Regions from separate parts of the Ensifer sp. Root1252 genome, predicted to be linked through region 2. Evidence: riboswitches for the same ligand, from Rfam matches in the RefSeq annotation. Region 2 holds a riboswitch; the other holds the start of a gene.
The links. Region 2 has a riboswitch for FMN ahead of ASD02_RS27235 (DMT family transporter). Riboswitches for the same ligand answer to the same signal wherever they lie in the genome.
Positions count from the first base shown of each region.

Region 1: linked by a shared signal. The riboswitch ahead of ASD02_RS13115 (6,7-dimethyl-8-ribityllumazine synthase) and the one ahead of ASD02_RS27235 (DMT family transporter) in region 2 are both predicted to bind FMN.

Region 1 covers NZ_LMDT01000012.1:113,818-122,102, reverse strand. Annotated here, with positions in the region: gene ASD02_RS13135 (ABC transporter permease subunit) at 170-1,045, shown strand; gene ASD02_RS13130 (ABC transporter permease) at 1,042-1,830, shown strand; gene ASD02_RS13125 (ABC transporter ATP-binding protein) at 1,835-2,896, shown strand; FMN riboswitch at 3,609-3,758, shown strand; gene ASD02_RS13115 (6,7-dimethyl-8-ribityllumazine synthase) at 3,850-4,323, shown strand; gene ASD02_RS13110 (low temperature requirement protein A) at 4,564-5,841, opposite strand; gene ASD02_RS13105 (RpiB/LacA/LacB family sugar-phosphate isomerase) at 6,199-6,636, opposite strand; gene ASD02_RS13100 (triose-phosphate isomerase) at 6,679-7,446, opposite strand; gene ASD02_RS13095 (DeoR/GlpR family DNA-binding transcription regulator) at 7,443-8,228, opposite strand.
Region 2 covers NZ_LMDT01000034.1:88,378-96,662, reverse strand. Annotated here, with positions in the region: gene lon (endopeptidase La) at 1-1,857, shown strand, start outside; gene hupB (DNA-binding protein HupB) at 2,080-2,355, shown strand; FMN riboswitch at 2,478-2,730, shown strand; gene ASD02_RS27235 (DMT family transporter) at 2,817-3,716, shown strand; gene ASD02_RS27230 (esterase-like activity of phytase family protein) at 3,815-6,010, shown strand; gene ASD02_RS27225 (MarR family transcriptional regulator) at 6,105-6,578, opposite strand; gene ASD02_RS27220 (HAMP domain-containing methyl-accepting chemotaxis protein) at 6,762-8,285, opposite strand, start outside.

The sequences.
Region 1 (8,285 bases), on a different contig from region 2:
TGTCGCAAACCGCAACACGCTTTTGCGCGACATGGTTTAATCTCGTGCACAATTCCTTAGCTCGGTATCGATCTAAGGAATTTTGCAGCAAATCAAAGCGCTAAGGCGATCTTTGTGCGTTCATGCGGACGCGCAAAGGTCACTGCAAGCCTCGGGACAGAAAGCCTATATGAGCACCGCTTCACCGACCTTGATCAGCAAGCGAGCCGTCATCGACTGGCTCGGCATTGCCCCCTTCATGCTTTTCGCGCTGCTGTTCCTGATCATCCCGACGCTTTATCTCGTCACCGGCGCGTTCCTGACGCCCGATGGCAGCTTTACCTTCAAGAACATCGGCGATCTGTTCACGCCCTCGATCCTCAGCGCCTACTGGATCTCGATCCGGATCTCGATCGCGTCCTCGATCGGCGGCGCGCTGATCGGCTTCTTCCTCGCCTGGGCAATCGTGCTCGGCGGCGTGCCGACCTGGATCCGCTCGGGCCTCCTGACCTTTTCGGGCGTCGCCTCGAACTTCGCCGGCGTGCCGCTCGCCTTCGCCTTCCTCGCGACCCTCGGGCGCACCGGCCTCGTCACCGTCTTCCTGCGCGAATGGTTCGGCTTCAATCTCTATTCGACCGGCTTCAACCTGCTGTCGTTTTTCGGATTGACCATCACCTACATGTATTTCCAGATCCCGCTGATGGTGCTGATCCTGACGCCGGCGCTCGATGGTCTGAAGAAAGAATGGCGCGAAGCCTCTGAAATCCTTGGCGCCTCGACCTGGCAGTACTGGCGCATGGTGGCGCTGCCGATCCTGTGGCCGAGCCTGCTCGGCACCACGCTCCTGCTGTTTGCCAACGCCTTCGGCGCGATCGCCACGGCCTATGCCTTGACCGGGTCCTCGCTCAACATCGTGCCGATCCTGCTCTATGCGCAGATCCGCGGCGACGTGCTGCACAATCCGAACCTCGGCTATGCGCTGGCGCTCGGCATGATCGTCATCACCGGCATCTCGAACGTTCTCTATATCTGGCTGCGTATGCGCGCCGAACGGTGGCAGAAATGAAAGCACAACGTCTCGGCGCCTGGATCGCCATCGCCATCGGTGCAAGCTACTTCATCATCCCGCTGCTGGGCACGCTGGAATTCTCGCTGCGCATGCGCCGCGGCGAATACTCGTTCGACGCCTATCGCTCGGTCTTCTCCGACCTGCAGTTCCGCGAGACCTTCGGCTATTCGATGATGATGGCCGTGTTGACCATCGTCTTCGGCATGCTGCTGGTGGTGCCGACCGCCTATTGGGTCCGCCTTCGCCTGCCGCAGGTGCGCCCGATCATCGAATTCATCACCCTTCTGCCGCTGGTCATCCCGGCGATCGTCATCGTCTTCGGCTATCTGCGCCTCTACAACTCCTCGTCGTGGATCCCGCTGACCGGCTCGATCTCCGGCACCAATGCGCTGTTGATGTTCTCCTACATGACGCTGTCCCTGCCCTACATGTACCGGGCGGTCGATACCGCGATGCGGGCGATCGACGTCCGCACGCTGACGGAAGCCGCCGAAAGCCTCGGCGCCAAATGGCCGACGATCCTGTTTCGCTGCATCTTCCCCAACGTCATGAGTGGCGTGCTCTCCGGCGCCTTCATCACCTTTGCGATCGTCATGGGCGAATTCACCATGGCCGCGCTGCTCAACCGCCCGGCCTTCGGTCCGTACCTGCAGCTCGTCGGCGCCAACAAGGCCTATGAGCCTTCGGCGCTCGCGGTCATCGCATTCGCCATCACCTGGCTCAGCATGGGTCTGATCCAGCTCGTTTCCCGCATCCAGAAATCCGCTCCGGCCAAGGCTTGATCACATGGCATTCCTGACACTGAACAATATCCAGAAGTCCTTCGGCCCGGTTCAGGTCGTGCACAACTTCAACATGGTCATCGACAAGGGCGAGTTCGTTTCGTTCCTAGGCCCGTCAGGCTGCGGCAAGACGACGATCCTGCGCATGATCGCCGGCTTCGAGACGCCGTCGGGCGGCACGATCACCATCGACAGCAAGGACCAGGGAACGCTGAAGCCCAACCAGCGCAACATCGGCATGGTGTTCCAGGCCTATGCGCTGTTTCCCAACATGAACGTCAACGACAACGTCGCCTTCGGCCTGAAAGTCGCCGGGGCGCAGAAGTCGGAGATCGATACACGCGTCAAGCAGATGCTGAGCCTGATCAAGCTCGAGCACCTGGCCGACCGCTTCCCCTACCAGCTTTCCGGCGGCCAGCAGCAGCGCGTGGCGCTCGCGCGCGCCCTCGCCGTCAAGCCGCAGGTGCTGCTGCTCGACGAGCCGCTGTCGGCGCTCGACGCCAAGATCCGCGTGTCGCTGCGCGAGGAAATCCGCCAGATCCAGCAGCAGCTCGGCATCACCACTGTCTTCGTCACCCATGACCAGGAAGAAGCCCTGTCGATCTCCGACCGCATCGTCGTCATGAATTCCGGGCGAGCCGACCAGATCGGCACGCCGTTCGAGATCTACAACACCCCTGCGACCCGATTCGTCGCCTCCTTCGTCGGCACGCTCAACATCATCGAAGCCAAGGTCGCCGACCCGGCCGCCGGTGCTGTCACCATCGGCAACCAGCAGGTGTCGCTGAAGGAGCCGATCGCCGGCATGAAGGGTGGCGACAACATTTCGCTGGCGCTGCGCCCGGAGGCAGGCTCGATCGCCGACAGCGCCAGGGGCGACACCGCGCTGACCGGCGAGGTGGTTTCGACCAGCTTCCTCGGCTCGGTCATCCGCACCAAGCTGCGCATCGGCGGCGACGTCATCTCCTTCGACATGTTCAACGACCCCGGCCTGACGCCGCCGGCCTTCGGCTCGAACGTCACGCTCCGCTTTGCCGCCAAGGACCTGCTCGTCATCCGCGAGTAGATCTCCAGCGTCCCCCTACAGCGCGTGCGTCTTGTTACGCGCAAAGGTCGCTGTAGCGCTTTGAAGTGCTGCATGTTTTTATCCCTAAATCGAATAGGATTTAAGGAAACATGCAGTAGCTGCCTTGCACATGCCGTGGAGAGATTGCCTGAACCGTCGAATGAAAAACAGCGCATTTTGCACCGGCGGCCGCCATGACTAAAGCGCAGCCGAGTGCGTTCGTCACCCATATCCACGAAGAACTCGCGGATATCGGTCCCGTTGACATAGGCCGCTTCTTCGGCTTGGGCCTATCTTGTCGCTGATCGCCAGTTCGCCATCAGCATCAAGGATCGCCTCTATTTCAGGGTTGATCAGCCCCTGAGAGATGCGCTTCTCAGCGAAGGATGTCAGCCGTTCACCTACAACAAGGGCGGCAAACCGGTGGTCGTGCACCGCTACTACGAAGCACCGGTCACTTGCCTTGATGACAGGCAGGCGCTGCTCCATTGGTCCGCACGCGCGATCGCCGCCGAAGACGAAGCCCCGCGTCGCGTCCGCAGATAAATGTCTCGTGGCGGCGACGCGGCACGCGGCCGAGGTCAGACTACGGCGGCTCCCGACGGGAACAGATTTGTCCGGGAGCGATACGGCACGGAAAAAATCTGTCGCGATTTCCCGGATTTTCGTCGCGTCATGCGTTTGACCAGGCACGGCCGATCTATATAGTCGCTCTTGTTCTCAGGGCGGGGTGAAACTCCCCACCGGCGGTAGCGATCGAAAGATCGAAGCCCGCGAGCGCTTCGGAGGTCTACTTCGGAGGTCAGCAGATCCGGTCAGATTCCGGAGCCGACGGTCACAGTCCGGATGGAAGAGAGCAAGCAGGAACGTGGACCCCACACCGGGGTTTCGCGCGCGTGCATGTTCGCCCGACGGGAAAATTGGAAACGCCAAACCCTGGAAGGCTTGAGACCATGACTATTCTTTCCCACCCCACCGCCAAGATTGCGATTGTCCGTGCCCGCTGGCACGCCGACATCGTCGACCGCTGTGTCGATGCCTTCGTCGCCCAATGGACGAAGTTCGGCGGCAGTGCCGCCGACGTCGAGATCTTCGACGTGCCAGGCGCGCTGGAAATCCCGCTGCACGCGCAGAAGCTTGCCAGGACCGGCCGTTACGCCGCGATCCTCGGCACCGCCTTCGTCGTCGATGGCGGCATCTACCGCCATGACTTCGTCGCTGGCACGGTGCTCGACGGTATGATGCGCGTCCAGCTCGATACCGACGTGCCGGTGCTGTCGGCCGTGCTGACGCCGCACAATTTCCAGGAAAGCGCGCCGCTGATCGCCTTCTTCCGCGAACACTTCGTCGCCAAGGGCGAAGAAGCCGCCAATGCCTGCGCCCAGATCCTCGACGCCCGCGCCAAGCTGGCGCTGCTCAACGCCTGATCTGCTGGCGGGCCGCAAGCCCGCGCCGTATCCGGCCGCCACCCCTCATCCGGCCTGCCGGCCACCTTCTCCCCGCCTGCGGGGAGAAGGCTAGGGTGAGGGGCAAGGCTCGCTCAGCGCTCCGATGCGCAACCATCGAGCCGCTTCGCGGCGCCTGCTTGAATCAACCTCTGAACCACCTGAATCAAGCCGCCAGCAACAGCCGGCAAACCGCTGTTTCGAATAGCCAATTCCCGGCGTTCAATGCACCGGCTCTGCCTCATCAAGGCACCGTTCCAGCGCCGCCATCCGGTGGCGATGACCGACCGCCTCGAAACCGACGACGGTCACGAACGGCGCAAACATCAGAATGATCAGGCAGATCGCCATGTCGACGCCCGCCATCGCGGCCGCGATCGACGCCGCAAGCAGCAGCATCGTGCCGGCGAGCAGCCAGGCATGAAGCGGTTCCGACTGCCGCAGCAGATAGGCATACATGCCGTAGACCAGAGCGATATAGGCCGCGACCGGGACCGCCACCGTCAACACGGTCGCAAGCGACCCGATATGCGCCTTGTGCTCGATGTAATAGGCGGCGACATGCAGGCCCGCACCGGTCGCAACGATCGCGGCGAAAATGAACATGTGACCATAGCCCCAGACGAAGGAGCGTCTGCGGTGCACGTGCAGGACCTCGGCACTCGGCAACAGGAAATAGATCCACCACATGCCGAAGGTAAGCCCGGTGCCCGCAAGGCAGACGAGCGCCACGTCGAGGTTCCAGCCCTCCCCATCCACCACCGCCGTGATCGAGGCGACCGTGCCGACGACGCCTTCTCCGAGCGCGATGATTGCCAGAAGGCCGTAGCGTTCCGCAATATGGTGGGCATGCCAGGGCGTGCCGCCATGCCGCGTCTCGGCGATATAGGGCCCGAGCATCTCGATGACGGTGAGCGCCACGACCATGGCGAAGGTGACAACGATCGAGAAGTCGACGAAGATCTGCACGACCCAGCCGAGTTGCGCAACCGTGATCGCTACCACATAGGTCATGCAGGCCTGCCGTCGTGCCGGATCTTGGCCGGCGGCGCGCAGCCACTGGAAGATCATCGCCACCCGCATGACGACGTATCCGAGCACCATCACGCCATTGTCGAGATGGGCACCCTCGTCGACCGAGCGGAACATGGCGGGAAGGCCGATCGCCAGGATCAGCACGCCGACCATCTGCACCATGGTCACGCACCGGAACACCCAGTCGTCGGTGTCATAGGCGGAAGCAAACCAGGTGAAATTGATCCAGGCCCAGCAGATGGCGAAGCTGGCGAAGAAGAAGCCGATCAGCCCCGCCTTGAAATGTCCTTCGGCCATCAGATGCGCAAGCTGCGATGCCGCAAGGCTGAAGGCGATGACGAAGGTCAGGTCGAACAGAAGCTCGAGCGTCGTGGCTGTGCGGTGGTGTTCGTGCGTGTCGCGGCCGCTCATGCGCGCCAGGCGGTGGCTTCCGGCATGCGGCGGTGTCGTTGGGGCGTCGGGCATGGGGCGGCATTCCTCGCTGACGTGACGATATGCAAGCATGTTCAAATATTTACAGAAGCTTCGTCAAGCCGGCAGTGCCCCGGCGGTCTGCCAAAACACCCGACAGCGCCGCGCCTCAAACATGACGCGCAAACGACGCTGAAACGAATTAGGCAGTGGCAAATCAGGAAAAGACGCCCGGCATCTCTGCCGGGCGTCTCGCCGCGATGCGCGAGGGAGGATCAACGTGCATTGCGGTATTAGAGCATTTCCAGGAAAAGTGCGAATCGGCTTTCCGCCAGGAAATGCGTAAAAACAAAGAGATAGAGCGGGTCTGTGGCTCCGTTTAAACCGGAAACGCTCTAGCAGTTGGCTCGCTTACTTCGCCGCGTCGAGACGATCGATCGCGTCGACATTGCCGGCCGACGGGCCGTTCGCGTCGAATTCGGAGGCGAGCCAGGTATCAACGATCGACTTCGCCAGCTCCGGCCCGATGACGCGCGCGCCCATGGTGATGATCTGTGCGTTGTTCGACTTTGCCGCCCGCTCAGCGGAATAGGTGTCGTGGGTCAGCGCGGCGCGGATGCCCGGCACCTTGTTGGCCGAGATGCAGACGCCGATACCGGTGCCGCAGAACAGGATGCCGCGCTCGTTGTCGCCATCGACGATGGTCTGCGCCAGCTTCTGCGACAGGTCGGCGTAGAAACCGGACTGGCTGAGGTCGCTGACTTCGAGGTCGGCCTTGCCCTTGAGATGGGCGGCGATGACGTCGAGCAAGGGCTTGCCGGCGCTGTCTGCTCCGATTGCGATCTTCATGATTGTTCCTTTCCGTCTTGTTGATCTGCGGGGTACGAGGGCTCAGATCGCCTTCGAGACGCGCTGCAGAATGTCGAGATAGCCATTGACGTCCCAGGCGGAGCGGCCGATGAACAGGCCGTCGATGTGCCCCTGGGTGATCAGTTCTTCGCAATTGCCGGGATTGACGCTGCCGCCGTAGAGGACGGGAACGCGCACGCCGAGCGCGCCTTGCGCCACGTCGGCGATCCGCTTATGGCGCTCGTCGGCATAGTCTGATGTTGCCGGAATGCCGTTGACGCCGATGGCCCAGACCGGCTCGTAGGCGAGCAGGATCGTCGCCTTGCGCGCGTCGCCTTCCAGCAGTTCCAGCGCGCCTTCAACCTGCCGCTTCAGGACGGCATCCGCCTCGCCCGCCTCGCGCTCGGCGAGCGTCTCGCCAATGCAGATCAGCGGCACCAGGCCGTGGCGCACCGCCGCTGCCGTCTTCAGGCCCACGGTACGGTCGGTCTCGCCGAAGTGCTCGCGCCGTTCGCTATGGCCAAGCTCGACCACATCGAGGTTGCAGTCCCTCAGCATCACCGGCGAAACCTCGCCGGTCCAGGCGCCGGCGTCGTCCCAATGCATGTTCTGCGCACCGACCTTGACGCCCGTTTGCACGAGCCGTTCCTTGACCTGTCTGACGGCGGTAAAGGGTGGAATGACGAAACGCTGGATGCGCTCGTCGCGCGCTCCGTCCGCTGCGGCCAGCCTCTCGGCAAAGACCATGGCCTCCGCCAGCGTCTTGTTCATCTTCCAGCTTGTGCCCACCCAGAGCTGCGGCTTGTTCATGCTTTCTCCGATGCTTTTCGATTGTCGACCGTCACCAGGGGGATTCCGGCCTCGCGGAGCGTCGCGGCATGCTCATCCGCCACCTCGGCGCCGGTCAGCACCGCATCGAAGGCGTCGAGCCCTGTCAGGAAATGCAGGGCGGAACGCCCGAACTTGTCGTGATCGACCATGAGATATTTGCGCGCCGCCGACTTCACCATCAGCCGCTTGGCCTGCACGACCTCCTGGTCCTGGTGGAAGGCTGCCGTTCCCGCGACTGCGGAGCTGGAGAGGAAGGCGATATCGACGCGCAGCGAGCGCAGCGCCTCTTCGGTGACGATGCCGAAAAAGCCGTTGAACTTCTTGCTGTACTGGCCGCCGAGCGCGATGACGTTGATGCCGGGCGCACCGGACAGACCGGTGATGACGCCGAGGTTGTTGGTGATGACGGTCAGCGGCCTGATGTCCCTGATGCAGCCGGCAATCGCGCCGGCCGTCGAACTGTCGTCGATGAGGATGCTCTGCCCCGGCTCGATCAGGCTCGCCGCATATTCGGCAATGCGGTTCTTCTCGGCGGCGGCAATCTTCTCGCGGTAGCGGAAATCGCTTTCGAACTGCGGGCTCGACTGGATCGAAGCGCCGCCATGCACCTTGCGCAACAGGCCAGCCTGTTCGAGATCGTCGAGGTCGCGATGCACCGTCATCTTGCTGACGCCGAAACGGAGTGACAGATCCTCGACGGACGCCGTGCCGGCCTCCATCAAAACATCCATGATCGCCTGTCGCCTGTCTTCCGGCTTCATCGTCATCCGCCTCGATCCCGATGCCGCGAGAGCGCGACATCACACCTGAGAAGATAA
Region 2 (8,285 bases):
ACCACCAGCGTGAAGATGCGCCTGGAAAAGGCGCTCGGCTTCATGGAAGGTGAGATCTCCGTCCTGCAGGTGGAAAAGCGTATCCGTTCGCGCGTCAAGCGCCAGATGGAGAAGACCCAACGCGAGTACTACCTCAACGAACAGATGAAGGCGATCCAGAAGGAACTCGGCGACGGTGAAGACGGCCGCGACGAGATGGCCGAAATCGAAGAGCGCATCGCCAAGACCAAGCTTTCCAAGGAAGCGCGCGAAAAGGCCGACGCCGAGCTGAAGAAGCTGCGCCAGATGAGCCCGATGTCGGCGGAAGCAACCGTCGTGCGCAACTATCTGGATTGGCTGCTTGGCATGCCGTGGGGCAAGAAGTCCAAGATCAAGACCGATCTGAACCATGCCGAGGAAGTGCTCAACGTCGATCACTTCGGCCTCGACAAGGTCAAGGAGCGCATCGTCGAATATCTCGCCGTCCAGGCCCGTTCGACGAAGATCAAAGGCCCGATCCTGTGCCTCGTCGGCCCTCCGGGCGTCGGCAAGACTTCGCTTGCCAAGTCGATCGCCAAGGCGACCGGCCGCGAATACGTGCGCATGGCGCTGGGTGGCGTTCGTGACGAAGCCGAAATCCGCGGTCACCGCCGCACCTACATTGGCTCGATGCCCGGCAAGGTCGTCCAGTCGATGAAGAAGGCGAAGAAGTCCAACCCGCTCTTCCTGTTCGACGAGATCGACAAGATGGGCCAGGACTTCCGTGGCGACCCGTCCTCGGCTCTGCTGGAGGTGCTGGATCCAGAACAGAACTCGACCTTCATGGATCACTACCTTGAAGTCGAATACGATCTGTCCAACGTGATGTTCATCACCACGGCGAACACGCTGAACATTCCGGCGCCGCTGATGGACCGCATGGAAGTGATCCGTATTGCCGGCTACACCGAAGAGGAAAAGCTTGAAATCGCCAAGCGGCACCTGCTGCCGAAGGCGATCCGCGATCACGCGCTGCAGCCGAAAGAGTTTTCGGTCACCGACGGTGCGCTGATGGCGATCATCCAGACCTACACACGCGAAGCCGGCGTTCGTAACTTCGAGCGCGAACTGATGAAGCTCGCCCGCAAGGCGGTAACCGAGATCATCAAGGGCAAGGCCAAGGCAGTGGCAGTCACTGCCGGCAACATCCAGGACTACCTTGGCGTACCGCGTTATCGTCACGGCGAAGCCGAACGCGACGATCAGGTCGGTGTGGTCACAGGTCTTGCCTGGACCGAGGTCGGCGGCGAACTGCTGACGATCGAAGGCGTCATGATGCCCGGCAAGGGCCGCATGACCGTCACCGGCAACCTGCGCGACGTGATGAAGGAATCGATTTCGGCGGCGGCATCCTATGTCCGCTCGCGGGCGATCGACTTCGGCATTGAGCCGCCGCTGTTCGACAAGCGCGACATCCACGTGCACTTGCCGGAAGGCGCGACGCCCAAGGATGGCCCGTCGGCCGGTGTTGCCATGGCAACAGCGATCGTCTCTGTCATGACCGGTATTCCGATCTCCAAGGACGTGGCGATGACGGGTGAGATCACCCTTCGCGGCCGCGTGCTGCCGATCGGAGGACTGAAGGAAAAACTGCTGGCGGCCGTTCGCGGCGGCATCAAGAAGGTGCTGATCCCCGAGGAAAACGCCAAGGATCTCGCCGAGATCCCGGACAACGTGAAGAACGTGCTGGAGATCATCCCCGTTTCGCGGATGGGTGAAGTGCTCGAGCACGCTCTGGTCCGCGTCCCGGAGCCGATCGAATGGGACCCGGCAAATGAGCCGGCAACCGTCGCCGCGGTTGATTCGCAGGACGAAGCGGGCGCTTCCATCGCCCACTGATTGACAGGACCGGGCGGGTGCAATTGTGTTCCCGTCAGGCCCATTTGGCAGAAAAACAAGGAAGACCGGCCTCTGGCCGGTCTTTTTTGTTGTAAAAGCATGCTGCAAGCCTTGCATTCCAAGGGATTAGGCGCAATTGGGAATGGCAAGACGCGGGCGATGCGCAAGCCGCCGCGGCTTAAAAACACAGTCGTTTCGAACCATTTTGAAAGGGGTGGAAACATGAACAAAAATGAGCTCGTGTCTGCCGTTGCTGAGAAGGCCGGACTTTCCAAGACCGACGCATCTTCCGCAGTTGATGCAGTTTTCGAGACCATCCAGGCTGAACTTAAGGACGGTGGCGACATTCGCCTCGTCGGTTTCGGCAACTTCTCCGTTTCGCGTCGCGAAGCCTCCAAGGGCCGCAACCCGTCCACGGGCGCTGAAGTTGACATCCCGGCACGCAACGTTCCGAAGTTCACGGCCGGCAAGGGCCTGAAGGATGCCGTTAACGGCTGATAGGTTTGCTTGACGGCCGGATACGAGGCCGGCCGTCCAAGTCTTGAAGGGTTCGGTTCACGCCGGACCCTTTTGCGTTTCGGCTGCCCTTGCAGCAGCGCGGTCTTTGGTCTACGGCTCAGCCCTGTTCTCAGGGCGGGGTGAAACTCCCCACCGGCGGTAAGGGCTCAGCGCCGCGCGTCAAATATGACGCGCAACGGACGCTGTGACACTTGAAAGCTGCTGCATAATTTTCTCCTTAAATCGGATTGGATTTAAGGAATTATGCAGCAGGCCCAAGCCCGCGAGCACTTCAGGCGCTGTCGTGTCGGAAGGTTAGCAGATCCGGTGCGATTCCGGAGCCGACGGTCACAGTCCGGATGAAAGAGAATGATCGTGGGTGCGACGGGCGGGCGGTCCGTCGTCGCATCCTGCGCTCATGTGTCCTGATTTGTGTAGGTCCCTGTTTGCGGATGAAGGACATGAGCGAGACGACCCAAGCACTTTTCACCTCCCGTGCCATGGCCGGTGCGGCCTGGATGATACTGGCCGGCGTCGCCTTTGCTCTCCTGAATGTCGTCACGCAATGGATGACGATGCAACTCGGCTTTTCCGCCACCTCGACTGCCTTCTGGCAATATGCATTTGCACTCGTCTTCTCCCTGCCGTTCCTGTTTCGCGCCGGCCTGTCGGCCATGCGCACCGATTACCCCTGGCGTCACGTCATTCGCGTTGCCTTTGCGGCGCTCGGCGTAGGGGCCTGGGTTTCGGGCCTGGCTTCTGTTCCGATCTGGCAGGCGATCGCGCTGGTGATGACATCGCCATTTTTCATCATTCTTGGTGCGCGGCTCTTCCTGGGCGAACGCGTTGGTCCGGCACGCTGGGCAGCGGCGGCAGTCGGCTTTGCCGGCGCCACGATCATCCTGCAGCCCTGGTCGGAAAGCTTCACCTGGGCAGCGCTGCTGCCGGTTTTCTCGGCGCTGCTCTGGGGGGCGGCGTCGCTGATCACCAAGAGCCTGACAGGCATCGAGCGCCCTGAGACGATAACGGTCTGGTTGCTCGTGCTTCTGACGCCGATCAATGGTGTGCTGGCGCTGTCGGCAGGGTTTGTCGTGCCGAGTGGAACTATCCTTGCGCTATTGGTGCTGGCGGGGCTTTTGACCGTGGTGGCACAGTATCTGTTGACGCTTGCCTATACCGTCGCAGACGCAGCGTATGTGCAGCCTTTCGACGATCTCAAGCTACCGCTCAACGTTCTCGCCGGCTGGCTCGTCTTCGGTTATGCGCCGAGCGGCTATCTGTGGCTGGGGGCGGTCCTGATCCTCGGCGCCTCGCTTTTCATCATGCGCAACGAGATGAAACGCGAGCGCGCGACCGCGTAAGACAACGCTGCACAACAAAGGCGCGGGACTGTCATGCGCCTGTCATCGCCATCCCGCAGAACCCCCTTGTTTTGAATATTCGACATGGGGGATTTTTCATGACCATTTCATCATGCAGAACGGCACTTGCCGCCATACTTCTTGCGTCCGTTGCCTTTCCGGCTGCCGCCGAACCGGTGTTCAATCGTATTGCGTCCTTCGCCGTTGCCGACAATCTGCCGGAGGGCGATGCCCGCAAGGACGCGACATCCGCGGAAATCATTACCGCCACCGAAGACGGCAATACGCTGATCTATTCCGATAGCCCGGGCAAGCGCATCGGCCTTATCGATATCACCGACGCCAAGGCGCCGAAGGCGGCCGGTATCGTGTCGTTCGATGGCGAGCCGACCTCGGTAACCGTCGCCGGTACCAAGGCCCTGATCGCGGTCAACACACGCGAAAGCTTCACCAAGCCTTCCGGCTTTCTCGCTACCGTCGACGTTGCCTCGAAGAAGGTCGAGTCGACCTGCGATCTCGGCGGCCAGCCGGACTCCGTCGCGGTCAACAAGGACCGGACCATTGCTGCGATCGCGATCGAGAATGAGCGCGATGAAGAGGTCAACGACGGCAAGATCCCGCAGATGCCTGCCGGCGACCTGGTGATCCTGTCTCTGAAGGATGGTGGTGCCGATTGCGCGACGATCAAGCACGTGACCCTCACCGGTCTTGCCGAGGTTGCAGGCGACGACCCGGAGCCGGAATTCGTGTCCTTCAACGGCAAGGACGAGATTGCGCTGACGCTGCAGGAGAACAACCACATCGTCATCATCGACGGCAAGTCGGCGACGGTAAAGACGCATTTCTCCGCTGGCGCGGTCGACCTTAGGGACATCGACGCCAAGCGTGACGGCGCTATCGCCTTCATGGACGAGCAACCGGGCCGCAAGCGCGAGCCTGACGCCGTCAAGTGGCTCGACGACAATCGCATCGTCGTCGCCAACGAAGGTGACTATGAGGGCGGTTCGCGCGGCTTCACCATCTTCGATACGGCCGGTAAGGTCCTGTTCGAATCGGGTGCGAGTTTCGAACACGAGATCGCTTCGATCGGCCACTATCCCGAGAAGCGCTCGTCGGCCAAGGGCGTCGAGCCGGAAGGCCTCGAGGCTGCCAAGTTCGGCGAAGACAATCTGTTCTTCGTGCTTGCCGAACGTGCATCCGTCGTCGGCGTTTACAAGGACACCGGCGCCGAGCCGGAACTGCTGCAATTGCTGCCGTCGGGCATCTCGCCGGAGGGTGCCGTCGCGATCCCGTCGCGCAATCTGCTTGCGACCGCCAACGAGGTCGATCTCGGCGAAGACGGCGGCGCTCGCTCGCATGTGATGATCTACGAGCGTGGCGAAGGTGAAGCCGCCTATCCGCAGATCCGTTCGGCGGACAAGGATGGTCTGCCGGTGGGCTTCGGAGCCTTGTCGGGCCTCGCAGCCGTTGCCGACAAGCCGGGCTTCCTGCGCGCAGTCAACGATTCGGTTTATGCATCGCAGCCGACCATCTTCACCATCGATGCGACGCAGAAGCCGGCGTTGATCACCGAGACGCTTCGGATCACCCGCGATGGCGCCCCGGCACAGAAGCTCGACATCGAAGGCATCGCCAATGATGGGGAAGGGGGCTTCTGGCTCGCTTCGGAAGGCAACGCCGACAAGCTCTACAGCCACGCGCTGCTGCGTGTGAACAAGAAGGGCGAGATCAAGAAGGAGATCGCCCTGCCCGAAACTCTGCGTGCAGGCGAGAGCCGCTTCGGCTTCGAGGGTGTAACGGTTGTCGGCGAAGGCGACGATCAGGTTCTCTGGATGGCCGTCCAGCGCGAATGGAAGGACGACGAGAAGGGCTTCGTCAAGCTCGTCTCCTACAAGCCGTCGAGCGAGGAATGGGGTGCTGTGCGTTATCCGCTCGAGAAGGCGGATGGCGGCTGGGTCGGCCTGTCGGAAATCTCCGTCCACGGCGACTATGCCTATATCATCGAGCGAGACAACCTGATCGGCCAGGCAGCCAAGCTGAAGAAGCTCTACCGTGTCGCCCTTGCCGACCTGAAGCCGGCAGCCCTTGGCGGCGAGCTTCCTGTCGTCAAGAAGGAAGAGGTTCGCGACCTCCTTCCCGATCTGAGGGCCCTGAAGGGTTACGTCGTCGACAAGGTCGAAGGCTTCACCGTCGATGCCGCCGGCAACGGCTATGTCGTCACCGACAATGACGGCGTCGACGATTCCTCCGGCGAGACACTGTTCTTCTCCATCGGTGCCATCGACGCGATGTAATCGTCGGGCCAGGAGAAAAACGAAAGAGGCCGGGACATGACGTCCCGGCCTCTTTCTGTTTCGGCTATCTGTAAAGGCTGGGGGAAGGGCGGGCCTAGCGAGCGACCGCAATCTGTGCTGCTTCGGCCTCATCCTTGCGCTTGCGAATTTCGTCGGTCTTGTCGACGAGTTTGCCGACGATATCGAAGAGCTGACCGAGCTCCTTGTCGTCGAGCGCGGAGAAGATCTCCTCGATCAGCTGTTTGCGCGGGTGTTCGGCTGCCTCCAGGATCACGCGTCCCGTGTCGGTGATCGAGACGATCTTGGCGCGGCGATCCTCGGGATCGGGTTTGCGCATCACCAATCGGTCGCGCTCGAGGCCGTCGATCGCTTCGGTGACGGTGCGCGGCGCAAAGTTCAGCGCGCAGGCGATATCCGTCGAGCGACAGGGGCCGAGCTTGCTCAGGAAGAACAGGAATTTGCTCCGCGCCAGCGAAACGCCTTCCTCCGTCATCGACTCGTTCACGAGCCGGTGGACGCGGTGATAAAGCTCAAACAGTCTGTCGGAAACTTCGAATGTCTTCTTCATGATCATCATTGGAAAATTGTGAGGTGCCATGTCAAATGGCAGCAACATTATTGATAGTTACAATTGCTACATTTGTCGACTAAAACCTCTGCAATTTCACGGTAACGACCTCCGCAAGCAAGAAACGGCCTCCGTTTCCGGAGGCCGTTTCACTTGTAGTGCCAAGAATTTCACCCGTTCGGACTATGCTGCCCGGCGCGATGAGCCGGTCCAAGGCGCGTAACCGTGGCCCGAATCCTGGGCCAATGTGAAGCGAGCGATCAGTTCGCGAAGACGGCCGGCCTCCTGTGCCAGCGTCGCGCTTGCGGCGTTCGCCTCTTCGACCATTGCGGCGTTCTGCTGGGTCACCTGGTCCATCTGGTTGACGGCGGTGTTGACCTCGGAAAGCCCGGCGGACTGTTCCTGTGCCGAAACGGCGATCGCGTCCATGTGCTGGTTGATCGTGACGATAAAGCCTTCGATCGTGCGCAGAGCCTCGCCGGTTTCACGCACGAGTTTGACGCCGCTCTGCACTTCCACCGCTGAATTGCGGATCAGGTCCTTGATCTCCTTGGCGGCATTGGCCGAACGCTGTGCGAGTTCGCGCACTTCCTGGGCGACGACGGCAAATCCCTTGCCGGCATCACCGGCGCGCGCTGCTTCCACGCCGGCATTCAGCGCCAGCAGGTTGGTCTGGAAGGCGATTTCGTCGATGACGCCGATGATGTTGGAGATTTGGCTCGACGAATGCTCGATGCGGCCCATGGCGTCGATTGCGCCGGAGACGATGGCGCCGGACTTGTGGGCGCTTTCGTTTGCCTGGCTGGCAATGGCGCGGGCTTCGTTGGTGCGCTTGGACGAGCTGCCGACATTGACCGTGATCTGGTCGAGGGCGGCTGCCGTTTCTTCCAGCGACGCGGCCTGCTGTTCGGTGCGACGTGACAGATCGTCGGCGCTCTGGCTGACTTCGCGTGCACCGCTGTCGATGCTGCCCGAGCTGGAGGAGACGGCAGCCAGTGTATCGGCCAGCTGGGCAACGGCCTGGTTGAGGTCGTGACGCAGCTGTTCGAAATCCGGTGCGAAAGGTTCGTTGAGCTGGAAGGCGAGATCGCCGGCCGCCAGGCGGCGAAGACCGGTTGCAAGGCCGGCTGTCGCTTCCTGCAGACGGAGCTGTGCGGCCGCCTCGGCCTCTTCGGTCACGCGGTGACGCTCGGCCTCTGCCTGCGAACGCTGGACCTTGGCATCTTCCTCGAGCTGAAGATTGGAGATGGCCGCCTCGCGGAAGACCTCGACGGCGCGCGCCATCTCGCCGATCTCGTCCTTGCGCACGCCATAGGGAATGGCGGTGGCCGTATCGCCATTTGCGAGACCTGCCATCGAGCGGGTGATGATCTGGATTGGACGGGCAATGCCGCGGATTGCGTAGAAAATAGCGCCGAGGACGATGAGAGCCGCAACCGCGATGACAGCCATTTCGATCATACGGATCTGGTCGTGCGTGGTGGAGCTGTCAGCAACGGCAGCGTCGGCGCCGGCCAGATTGAGCGCGCGCATTTCCTTGATCGCCTGGTCGACCTGCTGTTCCCTCTCGCGCATCTCGACCTTGAACACGCTTTGCGCCTTCATATTCTCGAGATTGTTGGAGAGCTTGACCATGCCGGCGGAAACCGAGAGGTAGGCCTCATAGGCGCTCTTGACCTTTTCAAGTGCTGCCTTGTCGGCGTCGTT